One region of the Clostridium sp. Marseille-QA1073 genome, then DNA from elsewhere that is predicted to be linked to it. Evidence: predicted binding sites of a transcription regulator. Region 1 holds the regulator's gene; each other region holds the start of a gene.
What was found. The regulator NrdR, encoded in region 1, represses ribonucleotide reductase genes. The targets are predictions, from matches to a motif close to CACNANATNTNGTG.
Positions count from the first base shown of each region.

Region 1 (8,259 bases):
GGGTATTTAAGTGAAAATTAAAGTCTTTTTTAACAAATTAATAAGTGGATTGAGCAACTTGTTAGGCAAAATAAAAATCTTTTATAAAAAGGTTTATTATATAGGAGGAAATGATGCATTACCCCCACCACTTACTAAGGAAGAGGAAGATAAGTTAGTACAGGATTTAGTTTTAGGAGACGAAAGCATTAGAGCTACACTTATAGAAAGAAACCTAAGACTAGTTGTATACATTGCTAGAAAGTTTGAAAATACAGGAGTGAACGTAGAAGATTTAATTTCTGTAGGTACTATAGGGCTTATTAAAGCTGTAAATACATTTGATCCTGAAAAGAAGATTAAGCTTGCTACATATGCTTCAAGATGTATCGAAAATGAAATACTTATGTATTTAAGGAGAAATAGTAAAATCAAGACAGAAATATCATTTTATGAACCACTAAATATTGACTGGGATGGAAATGAACTTTTATTATCGGATATATTAGGTACTGAAAGTGATGTAGTTTACAACCTTATTGAAGATGAGGTTGACAAGCAATTATTGGTTTTGGCAATGGAAAAATTAAATGATAGAGAAAAAGAAATTGTTGAGTTAAGATTTGGTCTTAATGGATATGCAGAAAAAACTCAAAAAGAAGTAGCAGATATACTTGGTATATCACAATCATATATTTCTAGATTAGAAAAAAGAATTATTAAAAGATTAAAAAAAGAAATTAATAAAATGTTGTAAAGTTGTCCTTAGTATAAAAGTCATCACATCAGGAGATAATTAAAATGCAATTACTCTGAAGGGAATGGTGACCTTATGATGATAAACAAAGTAGAAATATGTGGGGTAAACACGTCAAAACTACCAGTTTTAAAGGAAAAAGAAATGAAGGAATTGCTTTTAAAAATGAAGGATGGAGATGAAGAATCCAGAGAAAAATTTATAAAAGGAAATTTAAGACTGGTGCTTAGCGTTATTCAACGTTTTAACAATAGGGGAGAAAATGTTGACGATTTATTTCAAGTAGGATGTATAGGATTAATAAAAGCCATTGACAATTTTGATTTAAGCCAAAACGTTAAGTTTTCTACTTATGCTGTTCCAATGATTATTGGTGAAATAAGGAGATATTTAAGAGATAATAACTCTATAAGAGTTAGTAGATCACTTAGAGATATTGCATATAAAGCACTTCAAGTTAGGGATAGATTAGTTAATAAGGATAATAAAGAACCTACTGTTTCACAAATAGCAAAAGAGCTTCAAGTATCAAGAGAAGAAGTAGTTTTTGCACTTGATGCTATTCAAGATCCAGTTTCTTTATTTGAACCAATTTATCATGATGGTGGAGATGCTATCTATGTTATGGATCAAATTAGTGATAACAAGAATTTAGATGATAGTTGGCTTGAAAATATATCTATAAAAGAAGCTATGAAAAAATTAAGTGATAGAGAAAAGTTAATATTAAATTTAAGATTTTTTGATGGAAGAACTCAAATGGAGGTAGCAGATGAGATAGGTATTTCTCAAGCACAGGTATCACGATTAGAAAAGACAGCATTAAAGCATATGAGAAAATATGTTTAAAGAGCCTATATAGGCTCTATTTTTTCTTATTAAAGAATATTATCAAAAGTTTCATAAAATCTGCAAATACTAAAAATTAAGCAGTTTTTAAGTACAAGCCTCTTAAAATAAAGCATATTCAAAAATAACCGATTAATAAGTTTTGCATATATTATTTTAGAAATTAATGTATAGCACATTTTTAAATATCTTAATTTACAGCTTTAATCAATGAGAATTAAAATGGGAAATTTACAATTATGATATAAGTTGGTTTTATGTAAGAGTTAATGAAATTAATATATTTATTTATAAAAATATCTTTAATTAATTATTTTAGATTCATAAGAATATATATTTTACTTTAAAATATATATTAGCATAGAGAAAAAATGCGGGAGGATATTATGGAAAATACAATGTATGCAATAAATAGTTTAAAGATGATGGAAGTTATAGATATAAATTCAGGATCAAAACTTGGATATATAAAAGATTTAAAAATAGACTGTGAAGTTTATAGAGTATTATCAATTGTAATACCTTCTCAAGAAAAAGGTGGATGGTTTAATAAAAATAATGATATTGAAATTCCTTGGGAAAATATTAGAAAAATAGGTATTGATGTAATATTAGTTGATGGAGAAGGATATATAGATATAATGGAAGAATAAGAGATATTTTATTTTTTTATGGAATTTTATCAAAATATGTGTATAATTAACTATATAAAATTCTTTAAAAAGGTAGTGAAGAGAAGTGAAATGTCCATTTTGTAGCGGTGAAGAAAGTAAAGTAGTTGACTCAAGATCCACTGATGATAATGTTGCAATAAGAAGAAGAAGAGAATGTCTTCGCTGTAACAAACGATATACCACCTATGAGAAGATAGAAGATATTCCGGTGTTAGTCATTAAAAGGGATTTAAATAGAGAGTTTTTCAACAGAGATAAAATAATAAGGGGATTAGTTATTGCTTGTCAAAAAAGACCGGTATCTAGAGCTGTAATTGAAAATATCACCAATGATATAGAAAAATCTTTAAATAATAAAATGATTACAGAAATTAGCTCAGAAGATATAGGGGAAATGGTATTAGAGAAGTTAAAAACTATAGATGAAGTTGCTTATGTTAGGTTTGCTTCTGTATACAGGCAATTTGAAGACATAAATACTTTTATGCATGAAATTAGAAATCTTATGAGTCATAAGTAGAATACTTAAAAAGTATTTTACTTTTTTTCTATGTAAAGTTTTAGATGAAATCTGAAAATTTTATGTTAAATACAAGTTAAAAAATAGAGGAAACTATTACAGTATATTACGTTAAGTGATATTATCAAAGTAGAAATTAGGAGGAACAACATGGCAAAGCTAAATATTAGTGACTATGAATTTGTAACATATAAAGAAGAAAATATAAATATAGTTTTTTCAACATCAAAAAATAATTTAAACTTTAATAAAAGAACAAAAGAAGGACAAAATAATTTAAATAATCTAAAAAGTTTATTTAAATTAGATGAAGTTGTTTATTTAAATCAAATTCACAGTGATATAATTCATATTTATGAAAATGACAATATAACTGATTTAGATGGAGATGGAATTATAACCTCTAAAAATAAAACAGCAATAGGAGTTTTCACTGCAGATTGTGTACCTGTAATAATTGTAGATAATAAAAAGAAAGTAGTAGCTGCAATACACAGTGGATGGAAAGGCACATTTAATCTTATTGTTACAAAAGCTATAGAAAAAATTATTGAAAAATATCACTGTAATGAAGAGAACTTAAAAGTATATATAGGTCCCCATAATAAAGAATGCTGTTATGAGGTAAGTGAAGAGTTGATAGAAAAATTTAAGGCTCTTCCTATTTATAAATATGAAAATATAAATAATGGACGATATTTAAACTTACAAGAATGTATACGGGTACAGCTTACGAATTTAAATATTAAAAAAGATAATATTTATTCTACAGATATATGTACTTATTGTAATAATGAATACGAGTTATATTCCTATAGAAAAGAACATGAAAAAGAGGGAAGATTATTTTCTTTTGTATATATTGAATAATGGAGGAAAACTTATGGCAGAAAAAAAGATTTTAGTAGTAGATGATGAGGAACATATAGTTGAACTTATAAAATTTAATCTTGAGAAAAATGGATATAAAGTTCTGACAGCTAGTACTGGAGACTTAGGCTTAAAAATTGCAAAGGAAAAAATGCCTGATCTACTTTTGTTAGATTTAATGCTTCCAGGAATGGATGGACTTGAAGTTTGTAAGGAAATTAGAAAGGAACCAATCATATCTTCTATGCCAATCATAATGATTACTGCAAAGAGTGAGGAATTAGATAAAATATTAGGATTAGAACTTGGAGCGGATGATTATATAACAAAGCCTTTTTCTGTTAGAGAGCTTATGGCAAGGGTTAAAGCTATTCTTAGAAGAACTGTAGTAAAATATGAAGATAACAATTTTAAATTTGGTGATATAGTTATAGATTTTGAAAAACATGAAGTAAAGAGAAATGGAGAAAAGGTAGAACTCACCTTAAAAGAATTTGAACTTTTAGAAATACTTATTAAAAATCGTGGAAGAGTTATGACTAGAGATTTTCTTTTGGATAAAATATGGGGATATGAGTATGTAGGGGAAACTAGAACTGTAGATGTTCATGTAAGGCATTTAAGACAAAAGATTGAGAATAATGATAAAAATCCTGTGTTTATTCAAACAATAAGAGGAATAGGATACAAATTCAATTATTCTGAGGGAAGTGAGTAAAATAATCCCATGAAGAAAAAATTAATGTTTTATATCTTATCTTCAATGATATTTATTTTCGGATTTGTGACGTTCTTATTTATAAGCATATTAAATTATCAAAGACAGGAAAATATAAAAGAAAATTTAAAAAACTACAATGGAATTATAATGGAGTTTATTAAAGTTAATGAAACTGATAATAATAAAGCATTGTTTAAAAAACTTGATGATTTAAATATAAGAGTTACAATATTAGACTTAGAAGGAAATGTAAAGTTTGATTCTAAAGTAGATAAAAATAATTTAGAAAATCATAAAGAAAGATTAGAATTTAAAGACGCATTAGTTAGCGGTGAAGGTTATGGAGTAAGAGCTAGTAAAAGTTTAGAAGTAGATACTATTTATTATGCATCAAAGTTTGATAATTACATTATAAGGACTTCCCAACCAGTTAAAGGAATTAATGGTGAGGATAAAACATATATATTCACCTATGTAACAGCAGTAGGAGTTATACTTCTAATTACTATATGGGTTTCCTCAAAGTTGTCTTATATAATCGTAAAACCTATTATGGACTTAGAAAATACTACTTCTATGATAGCACAAGGTGAATTGGATAGAAGAGTTAAAGTGACTTCTAAGGATGAAATAGGCCAGTTAGGTACAAGTTTTAATAAAATGGCAAATAAGCTAGAGTATAGTTTAAATGAAGTTAAAGAAAAACAAAACAGATTATCTGCTATACTTCAGAGTATGGATAGTGGAGTTATTGCTATAGATATTAATGATAATATAATCATAGTTAATGCCTATACGGAAAAAATTTTTGGGATTAATGAAGATGTTATAGGTAAAAATATAAACACAATATCCAAGAATTTTGATATAAGTATGATTTTTAATAATGTAGATGACAATTATAAAGAAGTTAAAATAGATTATCCTAAGGAAGCATATTTAAGAGTTAGAACTGCAGATATTATAAATAGAAGTTATCATATTGGTAAAGTAGCTGTAATACAGGATGTGACAGATGTTAAGAAATTAGAAAATGTCAGAACGGAATTTGTAGCTAATGTTTCTCATGAATTAAAAACTCCTTTAACTTCTATTAAAGGATTTACAGAAACTTTAAGATATGTTGATGATATAGAAACTAGAGATAAATTTTTAGATATAATTGAAGAGGAAGCTGATAGACTTACTAGGCTTATATCTGACATATTGATTCTCTCTGATATTGAATTACAAAAAGACTTTAAAAAAGAAATAGTTGATGTAAATAGAATAATCTCTCATGTTGATGCTCTTATGAGGAATGTAGGAGAGAAGAAAAATTTAAATATTGTAATAAAAGGCGAAAATGTTCCTAATCTAGTTGGGGATAGTGATAAATTTAAGCAAATGCTTATTAATTTAGTTGATAATGCAATTAAGTATTCTGAAAGCGAAGAGATTATTATTAATAGATATTATAAAGATAATCAATGCGTTATTGAGGTAGAAGATAAGGGAATAGGAATATCAGAAGATCATATATCACGCTTATTTGAGAGATTCTACAGAGTGGATAAGGCAAGATCTAGAGCTAAGGGAGGAACTGGTTTAGGTCTTGCAATAGTTAAACATATTGTGTTAGGTTTTAACGGCAATATATCTGTAGAAAGTGCCTTAAATAAGGGAACAAAATTTATAATAACTATACCTTATAGTTAAATCAATGAAAAATTGACAATGGACAATTGAAAATTAAGGTAGAGATTAATTCTTTATGAGTTAATCTCTTTAAATATGTTTTTTGATAGCAATTAAACTGTTGGTTTTTCCCTTAGGGGAACTTAGCCAATTGAGAATTGAAAATGGAAAATTGACAATTCTGGTTGAAATTAATTTTTACAAATTAATTCCTTAAAATGAACTTTTCAATGAAAGTGACTGTGTCACTTCAAAAACAAATCAATTTAAAACTTCTCTTATAAAAGAGAAGTATCCATAATTGTCCATTGTCAATCGTGAATTCTCAGTTGTATAAGGGTTCCCCTAGGGTGAAGTATAATTGGGAGCAATTATTAAATAATTTAACCAATATATTAGAGATATGGTTATTTAATAGTTTTTAAAAAGGAAAAGTACTAAGTTACTTTTCTTTTTTTATTATGAAAAATTATAAAATAATTAAAAAATAATTCTGAACTTCTTCTTTATGGAACAATTACCCATAAATTGTCCATTGTCACTTCTCAATTGTATAGGGTAAGTTTTAATTGTAAATAATACTTAACATTAAGTAAAGTTTAATTAACAAGATGATAAAACTTGCTTAATAAAATCTCTATAAAATAAGCTTGTAAGGAAAATTTGAAAGAAATAATAACATATATATTAGGAGGAAGCAAAATGAAAAGAAAATCAATTAAACTTATACTTACTTCTTTATTAGTAGTAACTTTAGCAGGAGTGTTTATAGGTTGTGGTAAGAAAGATAGTTCATCTTCACTAACTGGAGAGATAAAAATTGATGGTTCTTCAACTGTAGCACCTATTACAGAGGGAATGGCAGAAGAGTTTAATAAAATTCACAGGGATGTTAAAACTCCTATTGGTATATCTGGAACTGGTGGAGGATTTAAAAGATTTGCTAGTAAGGAAATAGATATAAATAATGCTTCAAGGGCAATTAAAGATAAAGAAAAGTCAGAGGCTGAAAAGAATGGTGTTACTTACACAGAATTTAAAGTTGCTTTTGATGGAGTTACTATAGCAGTTAATAAGGAGAATACATGGGTAGATACTTTAACAGTAGATGAGTTAAAAAGTATATGGTCTCCTGATAGTAAGGTTAAGACTTGGAAGGATGTAAGAAATGAATGGCCAGCAGAAGAAATTAAATTCTACTCACCAGGAACAGATTCAGGTACATTTGATTATTTTACAGAAGAAATAAATAAAAAAAGTGGTGCAATAAGACCAGATATCACTCCTAGTGAAGACGATAATACTTTAGTGCAAGGTGTTGCAGGAGACAAAAATGCCATGGGCTTCTTTGGATATTCATATTATGAAGAAAATAAGGATAAGCTAAAGGCTGTTAAAATTGATAATGGCAAAGGTGGAATTGAACCTAGTTTTGAAACTATAAAAGATGGAAGCTATGCTCCATTATCAAGACCATTATTTTTATATGTAAATAATGAGTCATTAAAAAGAGAAGAAGTTAAAGAATTCTTAAAGTTCTATTTAAGTGAAGGAAAATCTATTATATCAGAAATTGGATATGTAGAGTTACCAGATGAAGATTATAATAAAGAATTAGGAAAGATAGAATAGATTAGTTAAAGATGAATAATAAGGGGATAGCCTGTAGGCTATCCCTACTTTAATTTATAAAATAAAGAAATTTTAATAAATTATCTAATTTGAGGTTAAATTAATAAAAGCTAACATTCTGTTAACCTTGTCTTAACATTAGTTATAAGGAAGTTAACATTAAAACCATATAATTAAATCAATAACACAAGGAACACTGTAGGAGGAAAGCATATGTCATCTAAAAGGAGAAATATTAATAAAAAAGAGTTCATAATAGAAAAGTTTTTGCAGGGATTTACATTATTAACTATATTAACAACCGTAGCAATTATAATTATTTTATCTAAAGAATCTTTTATATTTTTTAAAGATATAGGAATTGTAAGATTTTTTACAGAGAAGAAATGGACTCCTCTTTTAGAACCTAAGCACTTTGGAATATTGCCACTATTAAACGGCACATTAATAATTGGAGTTACTGCAATTATAATTGCCATTCCTATAGGATTAGGAGCAGCAATTTATTTAAGTGAATATGCACCCAAAAAAGTAAAAAACATACTTAAACCAATGGTGGAAATTCTAGCAGGTATACCAT
Region 1 is NZ_JBSVQM010000001.1:250,769-259,027, reverse strand. Features, by position in the region: gene sigE (RNA polymerase sporulation sigma factor SigE) at 41-736, shown strand; gene sigG (RNA polymerase sporulation sigma factor SigG) at 812-1,585, shown strand; gene ACY1IQ_RS01110 (YlmC/YmxH family sporulation protein) at 1,972-2,238, shown strand; gene nrdR (transcriptional regulator NrdR) at 2,324-2,779, shown strand; gene pgeF (peptidoglycan editing factor PgeF) at 2,930-3,649, shown strand; gene ACY1IQ_RS01095 (response regulator) at 3,663-4,367, shown strand; gene ACY1IQ_RS01090 (HAMP domain-containing sensor histidine kinase) at 4,377-6,068, shown strand; gene ACY1IQ_RS01085 (PstS family phosphate ABC transporter substrate-binding protein) at 6,750-7,679, shown strand; gene pstC (phosphate ABC transporter permease subunit PstC) at 7,893-8,259, shown strand, end outside.

Region 2 (8,259 bases), on a different contig from region 1:
AATTAATATGAGTTCAGATTTAGAGATGTCAAAATTTATTTTGTCTACTGATTTATTGAATTTTGAGCAAAGGCTTAATAAGCTGTCTGATGTAACTTTAGTAAAGGATGAAAATGCGGAAGATTTTGGTATAGTGGTGAATATAAATACTGAAGGGTATACTTCTACAAAATATAAAGCGATAATTACCTTTAAGGGACATGCTGGTGAGTATGAAACTAACTATTATGCAGTTAATAAGTATGAAAAAGGTGAATGGAAAATACAAATATACGAAAAGAAACCAGATGATTTTTAAATTAAAGAGCCTAGGGAGTTCCCTAGGCTCTTTTTAGGCTCTTTTAAGTTCTCTTTGTAATCTTTCAAGAGGAAGAACTGCTAATATTAATACACAGATTAATCCATCAAAGAATACATATGAAATATTGTATAAGAATGAATATACTAAAGGAGACATACCTTCTGGTGCATATGCGGCCCAAAATATAAAGCCGGAAATAAAGTGGAATACGAATCTTAGTGAGGTACCAAAAACTGTCCCCAATAATTTATTACTCTTAATTAAGCCTGAAAGACCTATTGCCATAAATGGCAGTGCATAATCAAATAATATTTGTATAGGATGAAGTATTTGAGCTGGACCAATTATAAAATCTAATACTCCTCTTAAAAATCCAGTTAAAACCCCTAGTACAGGACCATAAATATAAGAAATAATTATGATTGGAACCATACTTCCCAAAGTAACACTTCCACCATAAGGTGCATTAAATGGTTTTATAAGGCTAAGTGCTAAGGACACACCTAAGGCTACACCAATTTGAGTTATCATAGATGTAGAAAATTGGATTTTTTTAATTCTTGTAAAAGCAATAATTATTATTAGAACGCCTATTAATGTAAAAATTGTAGTACTACTACTTAAAATTTTTGATAAATTTTCTTGTAATGCATTTAACATAGTTGAACACCCCCCATTTACTTTAGACATCCAAAAGAAAATGATAAATTTAAGATGCCTTGATATATTAAAAATAAAATTGCTTTTAAAAATATACATTAAAGAAATATAAATTTAATAACTATATATTATAAAATGCTAAATATATAAAAAACCTTATGCCAATATAGGCATAAGGTATATTAATCTCCATTTTAATATAGACGCTTTCCTACGCTGGCATTATCCAGTTCAGGTACAAGGGTTAATGAATTGTCCATCTCTCAGCCATAAGGCACCCCTAGCAATTTATTAGATTTTTATTACAATTTCATTATATTATGTAACTAAAGAAAACACAATAAAAATTATAAGAAATCTGCTATTTTATTATTTAGCATAGTTGAAGAATTAGAAAAAGATATATCTACTTTATCACCAACCTTTATATGATTAGGAAGTTTACTTACAGATACATTTATGGTTATACCATCTGTAAGTTCTACAAATGCATCCGTATTATTCATATCTATTACTTTGCCAAACATTAAATCATCCTTTCAACTGTATTATAAATTTTATATTAGACTAATAAATAGACTTAGTTTGAAGATATATAAGAAGATTTACGAAAGTTTTGTATAAATATAAATTTAGAATTACTTTTCTAAAAAATAGATATTTATATATTATTTTTATCTTTTTTATAGCAAATATTCACAATTATTCTGTATAATTAAGAATAAACATATATGTTAAAAAGTGGGGTTAATATGTTGACAAATAATTTACTAGTAACATTGACTGGGGTACTGATATTAATATGTGTTATGGAGGGTTGTATAATATATAGCTACAAAAAAAGCTTAAGAGAAAGAGAAAAAAGAAAAGAAGTTTTATATGCTGTTAGTGAAAAAATAATTTCACTTAAAAATGAAAAAGAGGTTTATGATTTAATATTAAATACAGCTATAAAACTGGTACCTAAGGCGTCTAAAGGCAGCTTACTTAAAATAACAGAAGATAGAAGTGAATTTAAGTTTATATCTCTTTATGGATATTCTGATGATTTAAAAAAAATAATATTAAAAAAAGAGGAAATATACCTTCATGAAATAAATAATTTTAAGGATATTGCAATAATAAAAAATCCTAAAAAATTTAATGAAGTTTATATGGAGCCTTCAAAAAAGTATATGCTTATTTCAACGGAATCTTTAAATATACACAATACTTTAAGTGCACCTATATATTTAGATGGAGTTTTAACTGCAATATTAAATTTAGATAGTACTGTTATAGAAGAGGCTTTTTCAAGTGAAGATATACGAACAGTAAAATATATACTAAATGAATTTAGATTAGCAGTTAGAAGTCATTTAATTCAAGGAGAATTAAGAGAAAAAGCAACTTATGATAGCCTGACTTGTCTTTATAGTAGAGGCTATTTGGAACAGATAATAGAATATTATCTTAACGAATTTCATAATAAGAACTATAGAAGCTCTATAATTTTTATAGATATTAATAATTTTAAATATGTTAATGATAACTATGGACATACTATAGGTGATGAGTTATTGATAAGATTTTCTCAAGCATTAAAGTCTCATATCAATAGCAATAATTTATATGGTAGGCTAGGCGGAGATGAATTTTTAATATTATTAGATAAGTGTAGAGAAGATGAGGCAATTGAAATTATGGAAGATTTAAGAGAGATATGTAAAAATCATAGAGAACAAGACTATACTTTAGATTTCAGCTACGGAATCTTTGAAATAGCTGGAGGAGAAAAATATGATTTTAAGACTATAATTTGTAATGCAGATAAAAAGATGTATAAGAATAAAAAATTTAATAAAGAAATAGTTTAGTACTATAAAAATAACTAGTCAGAGATGAGGTTATATTTTGCATCACACAGATTTAGAGGCTCCAAGTTATCATTAAGTTTAATGATTAAGTGTGATGAAACTAGATTAGTATACTGACTAACTAATTCTTAAATATTACTTAAGTTATAAACACCCTTCATAATAATGTGAAGGGTGTAGCTATTTATAAAGAAATAAGAGTATTTAATTATATAAGCTAAATTATAACTTAATAACATTAGCTGCTTGAGGTCCTCTAGAACCTTCTACAACTTCAAATTGTACTTTGTCACCTTCTTCTAAAGTTTTGTATCCTTCTCGTTGAATTGCAGAGAAATGAACAAATACATCTTCCTCGCCTTCAACTGATAGAAAACCAAATCCCTTTTCAGCGTTAAACCATTTAACTGTCCCTGTTTTCATCTAAATTCCTCCTGAATAAAAAAATTTCAATTGTTATAATTTTACCATATTTATTAAATAATAAAGTTTAAACTTAATATGGTCATAATTAACATTAAATTCTCATTATAGATATATCTTGAGCATTTTTAGAGAGTTTTATACTTTAGACTAGTAGATATTTTAAATAAATCTTTATGTCAATTATGATGTTCACATGAAAAAAGGAATAATTACAAGTTAAATGTAATTAATAAACCATAGTCCATTTTCATAGATATTTTTATAAATTGATATAATTTTTTTAGTAGAGTATAATTATCCGAGTGCAATATGTTGTGTTTTAGGGGGGTAATTTATGCTATATGTTGTTAAGCGAGATGGTAGAAAGGTTGAATTTAACTCTGTTAAGATAACCAATGCTATTAAAGGATCAGCAGATGAAATATCTTATAATTTACTAGAAAGTGAAAAAATAGAGTTAACTCAAAAGATAATAAAAAGAATAGAGAATTTAAATGTAGAAGAATTAACAGTAGAAGAAATTCAAAATATAGTACAGAGTACTTTACTTGAGAATGGTCATAAGCCTATAGGTGTTGCTTATGGAAACTATAGAAAAGAAAGAACTAGGATTAGAGAAATAAAATCTGATTTGATGAAAGCTATAGAAAGAATAGGAGTAGAAACTGATAGAGACAATGCTAATGTTGGAAACAATTTTAGTTCTAAACTACTTAGAATAGCTAGTGAATCTAATAAATGGTATAACTTATCTACTATGCCTAAGCACCTATCAAAAGCCCATGAAAATGGAGATTTATACTACCACGATTTAGATAGTTATAATTTAACTATAAACTGCTTGCATATCCCTACTAAAGAAATTTTAGAAAGAGGTTTTAATACTGGATATGGTTATTTAAGAAAGGCTAAACGTATAGATTCGGCAGCAGAACTTTCTTGTATATTACTTCAATCTACTCAAAACGATATGTTTGGAGGACAATCCCATGCAGATTTTGATAATGACTTAGCTGCTTTTGTAGAACCAACAAGAGAAGAAATAAGAACAGAATTAAAAGAGTTAGGAATACCAGAAGATATATTAGAAGAAGCAGTAGAAAAAAAATTAAGAAGAATAATAGAGCAATCCATGCAGGGAGTTGTTTATAATCTGAATACAATGCATTCTAGAGCAGGTAGTCAAGTTCCGTTTTCTTCCATGAATATAGGAATACCTCAAAGCAAAGATGCAGCACTTATATGTGAAATATTCTTAAAAGAATACGAAAAAGGATTAGGTCGTGGGGAGCAACCTATATTTCCAAATATAATATTTAGAGTTAAAAAAGGTGTAAATAGAGAAGAGAATGATCCATATTTCTATCTATTTAAGCTTGCATGCGAGGTAGCCAGTAAAAGAATGAATCCTACTTTCATGAATATAGACTCTGATTTTAATAAAGTTTATTATGATCAAGGAATAGTTCCGGCAACTATGGGATGCAGAACTTATGTAATGAGTAATTGTAATGGGGAACCAGGAACAAAAGGTAGAGGAAATATAGCCCCAACTACAATAAACCTTCCAAGAGTTGGAATACTTGCGAAAGGTGATGTGAAAAGGTTCTTTTCATTACTAGAAAATAGATTAGAGCAAGCAAGTGAAGCGTTAATGCATAGATATAATGTACTTAAAAAACTTAAAATAAAGGATTTACCTTTTGTTGCAGGTCAAGGACTATTAAAAGGATCAGAAGGATTATCACAAGATGATTCAATTGAACCAATATTAAAGCAAGGTACCTTTGCTATAGGTTTTATAGGACTTGCAGAAACTTTAGTGGCTTTAACTGGAAAACATCATGGAGAGGATGAAGCTTCAAGAGCACTAGGAGTTGAAATAATAACTTTTATAAGAAACTTTACAGATAAATTAACTAAGGAAACTAGTTTAAATTGGGGTTGTTATGCAACACCAGCAGAAGGATTAAGTGGAAGATTTATACTACAAGATAAAAAGATATTTGGAGAAATAGAGGGAGTAACGGATAAAGAGTATTATACAAATAGTTATCATGTACCTGTAGGATTCCCAATATCTATAATAGATAAAATTCATATAGAAGCACCATATCATAAACTTTGTAATTCAGGTCATATAAGTTATTTAGAGGTTGATGATTATCCAAATGGTGACAATATAATGGATATAATTAAGTATGCCTATGAAAATACCAATATAAGTTATTTAGGAATTAATTTTCATATAAAATATTGTAGAGAATGTGGTACTTATTTGGATAGTGAAAAGTTTGAATGCACAACTTGTGGAAGTACAAACATTCAAGGTGTATCTAGAGTAACAGGGTATCTAAGCCTAGATGAAAGATTTGGGCCGGGAAAATATCATGAGAGAGAAGATAGAATTTCTCATACAGAAAATCATAAAAAAGTTTATAATATAGATAATAAATAGCTAAAAGTACCAAGGATGTTTCTTGGTACTTTTAATTATTAGCATTAAGGAATAAAATATATGTTAAGAGCTAAAAGCAAAGATTTATTTTTAGCTTTCTAGATTTGATGTATAATTTGTATAACAGATTTAAATGAGGAGAAAATATGAAAATTATATTTGATGAAGCTATAGGAAAATTTGAGGATTTAGTTTTTAGTCTATATATGTTAGAAAATATGAATTTAATGCATAAAATTATTAATGAATATGGAATAGAATTAGATAAGGACATAGTTAGATTTATAGAAAATGTAGGCAAGTGGAAGGAATTAGATAGAGAAAAGCTAAGGTTCTTTTTTCATGATTATAATAATGGTACTCAGCTTGTGAGCATAGGAGGGGCAACTTTAGGGTATGAAGAACATAGAATAGATAATTTTAATGAAGTATTAATGGATATAGAAAAAAAGGGAGAAGAAGAGTTAACAAAAAATTTAATTAAAGTTATTTTACATTCAATCATAGGTAACTCTAATTTAGTAAATGAAAAATATAAAGAAATTTGCTCAAGTAAACGTGATATTATAGAATATATTAAAAAGTTATCCTATACTCCAGAAGAAAAGTGGAATTTATTTTTATTTATAGATGAACCTAAGAAATATGCTTTAGAGCTTTGCAATTTTTTAAGATTATATAAACCCATATTTGAAAAGTACTATAAAAATTTAGATAAAATTAGAGAAAAATTTAATAAATATTTAAAAGAAAAAATAGAAGAGGAAGGTATAGAATATTTAAATAATCTATCTAAAGTAATTCCTTATAAACAGTTTGAAAAAATATATATCTATCCATTATACATAGGATTTTGTTCTATTAATTATAATATGGTAGATGATAAAACTATTTTTTTGGGAATAGGTTTTAAATATGAAGATTCTGTTTTAAAAAGATTAAAAGACAATGATGAATATGACAAATATAATTTAATCTTAAAAGTGATTTCTGATAAAAGTAAATTTAATATTATAAAATTATTAATGGAAAGAGAAATGTATGGAATGGAAATTGCTGAAAGATTAAAACTTACAACTGCTACAGTTTCTCATCATATGTCTCAATTATTTTTAGCTGAAATAGTATTAATGGATAAACAAGAGGGAAAAGTATATTATAAATTAAATAAAGAGACGTTAAAAAATACAATCAAATATCTTAATAATCAATTCAAGTTGGATTAGAATAGGAACTTAAATTAAAAATAATCATGATGAAATATAACTGTCATCATGATTATTTTTTTATGAAAAAATTAATATATTCATTAGATAAAAACCTAATGAATATATAGACAAATATCTAATTAAATTAGTATAATATTATCATGATGTATATCTAAATGTATATTAGATTAATATCTAAAAAGGGGGGTTTTTATGAAAAAGTATTTGTTTAGGTATAAGAGCTTGTTTGTTATTACTGCTATTATGGCGATTTTGGTGAGGGCAATTGATGTTTCTATAGCTTTTATCTTTAAGTATATTACAGATGTGGCACAGATGGGAGATATAGAAGGTTATAAATTTATTGTTATAGTAATGGTAGGATATTTTATTCTAAATTCTTTAATGAGTATTATAGGAAAAAATGTACAGCATTATTATATTAAAAAGACTATGATATTTTTAAAGATGGACATATTTTCTAATATTCTTAAAAAAGATATAAAAGATTTTAATGTTGATAATAGCGGAAAATATATTTCTATATTATCAAGTGATGTGTCTTTAATGGAAAATGATTATTTTACTAGTATATTTGAAATTATACGAGTAATCTTTGGATTTATATTAGCAGTAGTAAGTATGGTAACTTTAAGCATAGAAATAACCATATCAGTTTTTTTATTAGGAATTTTAAGTTTTTTATTACCACAAATATTTGGGGAAAAGTTAAGTAAATACAGAAGTGAGTATTCTAATAGTCAAGGAGCGTTTATTTCAAAGGTTAAAGATATACTTCTAGGATTTGATGTGATAAAAAGTTTTAATGTTGAAAAGAGAATGATAGAAGAGTATAACAAATATAATAATGATGCAGAAACTAAAAAAAATAAGTTTAATATTTTTGAAACACTGGTAGGAGGAATAGCAATTTTTATGGCTTATGGAATATTTACAGTGGTATTTGGAATTGGCTCATATTTATGCATAAAAGGAAAAATTACCATAGGAACAATGTTTGCTTGTGTTCAATTATCAAATAATATAACTCAACCAATTATGATGAGTATACAATATATAAATAAAATTAAGTCTTTAAAGGATATTTCAGCTAAGATTGAAAAGCTTAGTGAAGATATAGGAGAAAATAAATTATTAATAGAGAAAACTCAGTTTAATAATAAAATAGTGTTTGATAACATTAGTTTTAGTTATGATAAAGAAAGAAAAGTGTTAAATAGTATCAATCTATGTCTTAAAAAGGGCAAAAAATACGCAATAGTAGGGGCTAGTGGTGGAGGAAAATCTACTATATTAAAATTATTATTGAAGTACTATGAAAACTACAGT
Region 2 is NZ_JBSVQM010000011.1:92,890-101,148, forward strand. Features, by position in the region: gene ACY1IQ_RS11745 (hypothetical protein) at 1-298, shown strand, start outside; gene thiT (energy-coupled thiamine transporter ThiT) at 332-961, opposite strand; TPP riboswitch at 1,153-1,253, opposite strand; gene ACY1IQ_RS11755 (hypothetical protein) at 1,309-1,488, opposite strand; gene ACY1IQ_RS11760 (GGDEF domain-containing protein) at 1,771-2,817, shown strand; gene ACY1IQ_RS11765 (cold-shock protein) at 3,040-3,240, opposite strand; gene nrdD (anaerobic ribonucleoside-triphosphate reductase) at 3,578-5,701, shown strand; gene ACY1IQ_RS11775 (ArsR/SmtB family transcription factor) at 5,848-6,927, shown strand; gene ACY1IQ_RS11780 (ABC transporter ATP-binding protein) at 7,123-8,259, shown strand, end outside.
Region 2: a site for NrdR is predicted at 3,547-3,560, ahead of nrdD (anaerobic ribonucleoside-triphosphate reductase). Genes of this name have one in related genera too.

Region 3 (8,259 bases), on a different contig from region 1:
ATTATTTTTCTTTAAATAATCTAATATAACAGTTTCTAAATCTTCTTTTTCTACTAACCTACTTTTTCTTGAGGTTACACCAACTTGACCTTCTTCATAATATCTTTTGACCCTAACCTTAATGGTTTCTCCTGCTTTAAGGTCATTATAATACTCATTTTTAAGTATTACTCCCCTATAAACGTTTTCTAAAGCTATCATAGCTGTTCCATTAGTCTGGAATCCATATATAGTTCCTTCAACCTCTTCTCCTATGTTATAGCTATTTGTATCATGAAGATATTTATCTATGTTAGTGGTAGCTGCTAAACGATTAGTTTTATCTAAGTATAGATAAAACAAGTATTTTTTTCCTACTTCTAGCTTATATTTAATTTCCTTAAAAGGTACTAGTACATCCCTTTCAAGTCCTATGCTTATAAAAGCACCTATTTTGCTATTGTCTACTACCTCTAAATAAGCAATTTCTCCTATCTGTGCTAAAGGATTTTTCATAGTGGCAATCATTCTATCTTTAGAATCCCTGTATATAAAAGCTTCTACTTCATCTTCAACCTGAAGTTCATTGCCTAGTGCACTCTTTGTTGGTAATAAAATATCATCAGAGGTATTATCAGTTTTTCCATCTAAATAATATCCAATTTCCGCTATCCTTACAACTTTTAGTTTATTTATTTCTCCAATTTTTATCATGTATAATCTCCTAATTCTTCAAAAATTTTTCCCAATCTACATATTCATTTAACTTATCTACAAACTTAACTAAGTACTTTTCTTCTAATTCAGTAAATCTATTAAATATTGGACTGTCTATATCAAGAACACCATAAACTATCCCATCGTTAATTATAGGTATTACAATTTCTGAATTAGAAGCAGAGTCACAAGCTATATGTCCTGGAAATCTATGTACATTTTCAATTCTTTTTATTTCTTTATTTTCTGCTGCTGTGCCGCAAACACCTTTTCCAAAAGCTATTCTGTTACAAGCAGGTCTACCTTGAAAAGGTCCTAAAACTAACTCGTCTCCTCTAGTAAAGTAAAATCCACTCCAATTAATTTCATCTACAAGAGCATAAATAATCGCAGATGCATTTGAAAGGTTTGCTAAAACATCACTTTCACTGCTTAACTGACCTTCTAAAAGAGTTAGCATATATCTATATTTCTGTTCATTTGTCATTTTATTTATACTATCTAATTTTATCATTTTATGCCCCCAAAATTCAATTCACAATTCAAAATGCACAATGCATAATTTAGGACATTTCTTAGCTAATGCTAAGAAACTAATAATTTATTTCTTCAATTTAAAAATTCTCATGCTCTGCTGAGAATTATCCACAATTGTGAATTGTGAAATGTGCATTGTGAATTACTATCCTTGTTTATGTTCTATTCCCATTTGAACATATATTTCTGCGGATTTTTTTATATGTTCAATTTCTTCTTCTGTTAACTCTCTTACAACTTTTGCTGGAGATCCCATGCATAGTACTCCCGATGGTATTTTTTTACCTTGAGTTACTAAACTTCCTGCTCCTATAATAGTATTTTCTCCTATTTCAGAATTATTAAGTATAATAGAGCCCATTCCTATTAAAACATTATTTCCAATATTACATCCATGAATAATACTATTATGACCTATAGTAACATTATCACCTATCTTTGTTGGTGTATTATGATCATTATGTACAGTGCTATTATCTTGTATATTTGTATTTTTTCCTACTTTTAAACAATCCATGTCTCCTCTTAAAACTGTACCATACCATATATTCGAATTTTCTCCTATTTCTACATTTCCTATAATAGCTGCATTTTCTGCTATAAAGCAACTCTCATGTATATTAGGATTTATTCCCTTAAATGATTTAATCATATTTCTCTCTCCTTATATTTTCTCTAAATTTAATATTACACATTTTTAAAGAAATAATTCTAGTGCATTCTAATAATTATTTTTCCATATGCTTTAGGCATCTGAAAGAAAATAATAGATCAAAGATGTTAGTATATTTTTTATCAGACAAGGCGTTAGGTTCTACTCATAGTGGAGCTATGGGCGGGTTCTAACAACGCAGTATGATGGAAAATAGGCTAATATACTGGTCTATTATTTTTTTGAAGATGCCTTATATATTATTTTAGTTAATATTATATAAAAAAGCTAGTCTCTGAAAAATAAAGCTATAAAGCTATTTTCAGAAGTTTTTAATTATTTCCTCTTATTTTTATATAATAATTTTTATTGATTAAATTATAATCTTGGTATATAATACCACATATAGTGCATATAAACTATTATATAACTATATATAGTGTTATTTCGACTTAATTGATTTTAAATACGGGAGGTGACCATGCTAGGAATATATTTTCTAGCATTATATTATGGACGATATTAAGAAATTTTTAAAAAGATATTACACAAAAGCCTTAACGGAAAATACGGATTTAACAGTTTACGATTTATTTGAATGGAAAAAGGTTGATGTTTTTATAAAAGATTATAAAACTAACACAGTATTAGTTGATATGAAAGATTTAGAGTTTCCTAAAGATTACTCACAAAATGCTTGTGATATAATTGCCTCTAAGTATTTTAAAAAAGCATTAGTACCTAATGAAGTTGGATACGAAAACAGCTTAAAGATGATAGTTCATAGAATAGTAAACTTTTGGTGTGATGCCTTAGTTGATGAAGGACTTATAAATAATGAAGATGAAAAAGAAATTTTATATGATGAACTTGCATACTGCTTTTTAAATCAAATGTATGCACCTAATTCTCCACAATGGTTTAATACAGGCTTAAAACATGCCTATAATATAGATACAGACAGTTTAGACACTTTCTACTATGATGAAAAAAAAGCTAAAGTAGTAAAAAGTAAAGATGCGTATACTCGTACTCAAGCTTCTGCTTGTTTTATACTTTCTATAGAAGATAAGTTACTTGGAGAACATTCTATTTCTGAACAATATGTTACAGAAACTAAATTATTTAAAGGTGGTTCTGGTACAGGTACAAATTACTCTACCATTAGAGCAAAAGGAGAAAAATTATCTGGTGGAGGAATTTCTTCTGGAGTTATGAGTTTTTTAAAAGGCCTTGATAGAAATGCTGGTGCTATAAAATCTGGTGGTACTACAAGACGTGCTGCTAAAATGGTTGCCTTAGATATTGACCATCCCGAGATATTTGAGTTTATAGAATGGAAAGCTAAAGAAGAAGATAAAGTAAGGGCTCTTGGTAAAATGGGATATGATGCAACCTTTGAAGGTGAAGCATATGAAACCGTATCAGGACAAAATGGAAATAACTCTGTTAGACTAAGCAATGAATTTATGAAAAAAGTTATTAATCTTTCAGAAAATGAAGATGAGACCATTGAACTTAAAGGAAGAACAGATGATTCTGTAAATAAAACTGTTAGAATTAAAGAATTATGGGATTCTTTCAATTTATCTGCTTGGAAATGTGCTGATCCAGCACCTCAGTTTGATGATATTTTCAATGCATGGCATACTTGTCCCGCTGGAGAAGATGGTTTATATGGTGCAAAATATAATAGAATAAACTCTACAAATCCCTGTGGAGAATATGCTTTCTTAGATGACACTTCCTGTAATCTTGCATCAATAAACGTATATAAATTTTATGATGTTAAAAATAAAGTTTTTGATTTAGAAGGTTATATTCATTTAGTGAAACTTGTACAATTAGCACTTGAAGCTTCTATACATTGGGGACAATTTCCTACAGAAGATATAGCTAGAAAAACATATTTATTTAGATCTACTGGACTTGGAATTTCTAATTTAGCTTCACTACTTATGGTTATGGGTTACCCATATGATTCTGAAGAATCTCGAAGCTTTTCTGCTAGTATTATAGGTATATTAACAGCTAGCTCTTATATCACTTCAGCACTTATGGCTAAAAAATTAGGAGCTTTTGAGAAGTATGAAATAAATAAAAATTATATGTTAAGAGTTATAAGAAATCATGCAAGAGTAGCTAAAGCTATAGATTCTGAATATGAAGGTTTAGACTATACTCCTGTAGAAATAAATCATGAAATATTGACTAATAACGGATTAGATTATATAAGCAAAGCCTTAAAAGAGCTTTGGGTTAAAGCTATATCCTTTGGAGAAGTATATGGTTATAGAAATTCTCAGGTATCTGTTATTGCACCAACAGGAACTATCTCCTTTGCAATGGATTGTGGAGCTACATCTATTGAACCTTATTTCTCTCACTTTATATATAAAAAGTTATCTGGTGGTGGATTTATGACTATTGTAAATCCAGTTATAGAAGCTTCTCTTGAAAATCTAGGTTATAATGAAAATGAAATCAAAGATATAATTGATTATATCCTAAGAAAAGAAATAGTTGATGAAGATGGCTTAGAATATGAAAAAATTGTAGATGGAAAAATTGAAGGTGCACCTCATCTTAAAGAAGAACATCTTCCTATATTTGATACTGCAAACAAATGCGGAAGTGGAAATAGATTTATAGGACCTATGGGGCACGTTCTTATGATGGCAAGTATAACTCCTATGATTTCTGGTGCTGTTTCTAAAACAGTTAATTTGCCTAAGAATGCAACAGTAGATGATTTTAAGAATGTTGTTGTTAATTCTTGGAAATTAGGAGTGAAAGGAATTTCATTATATAGAGATGGATGTAAAGCTAGCCAACCATTAAATACAACTCTAAATTCTGAAAGAAAGCTTACTCTTGAAGATTTAACTTATGCTCAATTATTGGAAAAGGCTAAAGAATTACAAAAAAATTCCAATATTTCAACCCGTGAGAAGCCTGAAGGCATAAGAGTTGGCACTACTCATCCTGCGCAAATAGAGGATGTTAAAATATACACTACTGTTAATAGAAATGAACAAGGTGCAATTACAGAAATCTATATAACAACAGATAGAGAAGGAACGATAATTACTGGATTATTAAACTCACTATCAAAGTCAATTTCCGTTATGCTTCAATATCATGTACCTGCACAGGATATTGCTAGAATGTTAAGAGGTCAAAAATATGAACCTTATGGTTTTGTACAAAAACATCCATATATTAAGCATGTAACTTCTATTTCTGATTTAATTAGTAAGGTTATAGATATAGAACTTGGAGATTTTTCTCGCTGCCAAGTAAAGCCTGATAGTGAAGATATAATGATGATAAGCAAAAGAAACTATTTTGCTGCTCAAAGTGAAATATCTAGTAGTTTAGTAGTGAATGATAATTTAACTACTGGTGAAAGAATATACTCCGAAGTTTGTTCTCACTGCTCAAGCACTAGACTAGTGAAGAATGGTACTTGTAAAGTTTGCCAAGATTGCGGTACTACTACAGGATGCAGCTAATAAAAAAGGAGTTCGTTGAACTCCTTTTTCTAATTCATAATGCACAATTATGGATATTTCTCAGCATTAATTTCCACCCTTCAACAATTGAAAATTGACAATGGACTATGGACAATTGTGGATATTTCTCAGCTACCGCTGAGAAATTTACAATTATTTATCTGTAACGTTGAACAATGCTCTCCACATAACTAGCAATATAATTGCTAGTTAGAAACATATTCAAAGAAATTATTTTGCTAAAAAATAATTTCAGCCTTAATTTTGAATTGTCAATTTTGAATTCTCCATTGGTGAAGCCCCTGAGGTGCAGTATGCTAAGGAGCTATATCTGCGGTATTAAACAATATTTTAACTATATTGCTTATCTCCATAATACTAGTGTAAGCCCACTAATTCTTGCTCCGAACTAGGGTGGAAGCCGAGATATGTGTAAAAGCCGGTAACTTTATGACAAAAAATTACATAAATTTACCGGTTCTATAATTTTATTAATATCTATCTCATGTATTGAATCAGGAATTTCATTTAAATCTATAATGTACTCTCCAAATCTTTTAATATGCGCTGTCATATATGGGATCAAAGACTTAATATCCTCTTTGATTACAATCACACCTTCAGCAGCTAATTTTTCAAGTGCAATATTTATGTCAATTACATTGTGAAGTATAACTGCATTTGCTAATAATTCATTATATTTTATAATCTTATTTTGTCCATCAGAATCATTTTCACATATAATGCCTTCTCCTCCAGAGAAGAACCATTTTAAAACCAATTATAAGCTTCAACTTTATTTGTACTTTCAGTTATCTTTTCTCTTAGCTCCACATTTGATATAAATTTCAGTAGATAAATCGTTCTTATTGCATTGCCAAGTTCTCTAAATGCTTGGTATAGCTTATTCTTTTTACTGTCATTATTAAGTTTTCTAAGGACCGTAGAGGGCAGTATCTTCCCAGACCTAATTAATAAAACAACTTGAAATAAATCCTTATAGTGGGTTTCTATGATAGTCCAGTTAATTGTGTCATTAAATAATTCCTCTATATGGGGATATTCTAAATCTTTATTAACTTTAAAAAATCTTAGATCTTTCCAATTCCGTATTCTAGGGATTAGATTTATTCCTAAAAGATACGTTAATGCAAATACTGGTGTTGATTGTCCTTGGGTATCAGCATGACAGTATCAGGTTGAATATCAGATTTTAATAGCCCATCTATTATATACACCGCCTCCCATACACCGCAGGGTATGAAATGACTAAATAATGCTATGTATGTATCTGAAACATGATTGTAAGCTATATTTCTAATGCCCCCATATCTAATATGGTTTTCTTCTAATAAGTTTTGAGATTAAGTATCTAGCTGCGTTCCATCGGCTACCACTACATTAACTTTTCCCCACATTTTAGGTAATGAGAACTTATTATAAAAATTAATAACATCAGCTAGAGCTTTGTCTAATTTTTCTTCTGTAATATGTCTTTTGTTTGTAAAACTTATCATATGCGGTGTAATAGAACCCCTAATATGCTTTGAAGTTTGAGCAGTGCCCATGTTAGAACCATATCCAAAAGTTAACAATATATATCTTTCCTTAGGATTTTTTAATTTAAGCTCTGTGCCAGAGTTTGGACCAAAATATTTTGTATAGTTTACCCAACGCTCTATATTACAAAGAATTTCCATGATATTTCTTTCTGGCATATGTTTTTCAACATGTCTTTTAAATTCTTTAATTTTAGACCTATCTTGTGTACTTTTCTTTTTCTTGAGCGTAACTTTACCATCATCATTTATAACAAGTTCAGTATTTTCAGGATAATTTCTATCTGCAGATTCACACTTCTTCTTAAGCATACTTTTAAAATTATCAATAAAATCTTGTTTATTAGTTGGAAGGTTAATTTCTCTGCAGTAATATCTAATAATGGTTCACATTCATCCCAAGTAAGTAATTGTGTTCTATAGTCAGCATATTCTTCAGATTCTTCAGCATATATATCTCCAGTTTTAAATTCAGAAGCTATATAAGAAAAAATGCACATTTCAAAGTATCTTCTAGCAAACATTTCTTTTTCTCCGACAATGTATTTAATAAGCTTTTTCCACTTTTCATTAACAAATGATATATCAACTTCAACAGCAATAAAATCTGATTTTCTTGGTTCGCATTTAAGTAAGTATTCTATAGCTAAAAGGATGGAAGGATATCATGTTTATCTGACCACTGATGCTTATGCGGGTTATGAGAAAGTGGACAATATAAAGAGAAATCTATGTTGGGCTCATTGTCGTAGATACATGATATAAAGTATCCCTCTAGACAATCGAGGAAGGAGATTCCTGGATCTAAGGGAACCAAAGAGAAAGAAATTGATCTTTTATTCAAGCTAGAGGAAGAAATGAAGGATCCTTCTTTTGAAGAAAAGAAAAACAAGCGTCAGGTAGCATCGCGTGCTATCCTAGATGCCTTTTGGTCGTGGGTCGAAACAACTTCGTCGATTCCAATCACTCTCCAATAACCTTTGCGAAGCAAATATCAAACCTTTTGCCACTGCAAGAAGAGCCTGATTATTTGCCGATACTCCAAAAGGAGCAACTGCAAACGCAGTATTATATATGATTGTAGAATCTACCCGTGCAAATGAGCTGAATGCTTATGAATACATAAAGTATCTGCAAACTGTGATGCCAGATACTGATTTTAATAATTATCCCTAATTATTGGATCAATGCCTGCCGTGGTCGAAAAAATTACCAGAGGGATGCAGGCTGAGAATAAGAAAAACAAAAAAGAATTCCGTTAAAGTACAATGTACTACATCGGATTTCTTTTTTCCATACG
Region 3 is NZ_JBSVQM010000010.1:78,525-86,783, forward strand. Features, by position in the region: gene ACY1IQ_RS10970 (CvfB family protein) at 1-693, opposite strand, end outside; gene ACY1IQ_RS10975 (GAF domain-containing protein) at 704-1,210, opposite strand; gene ACY1IQ_RS10980 (gamma carbonic anhydrase family protein) at 1,379-1,885, opposite strand; gene ACY1IQ_RS10985 (vitamin B12-dependent ribonucleotide reductase) at 2,398-5,400, shown strand; gene ACY1IQ_RS10990 (Tn3 family transposase) at 5,849-6,181, opposite strand; partial or broken gene ACY1IQ_RS10995 (transposase) at 6,172-7,271, opposite strand; gene ACY1IQ_RS11000 (hypothetical protein) at 7,208-7,483, opposite strand; gene ACY1IQ_RS11005 (IS66 family transposase) at 7,500-7,724, shown strand.
Region 3: a site for NrdR is predicted at 2,283-2,296, ahead of ACY1IQ_RS10985 (vitamin B12-dependent ribonucleotide reductase). Genes of this name have one in related genera too.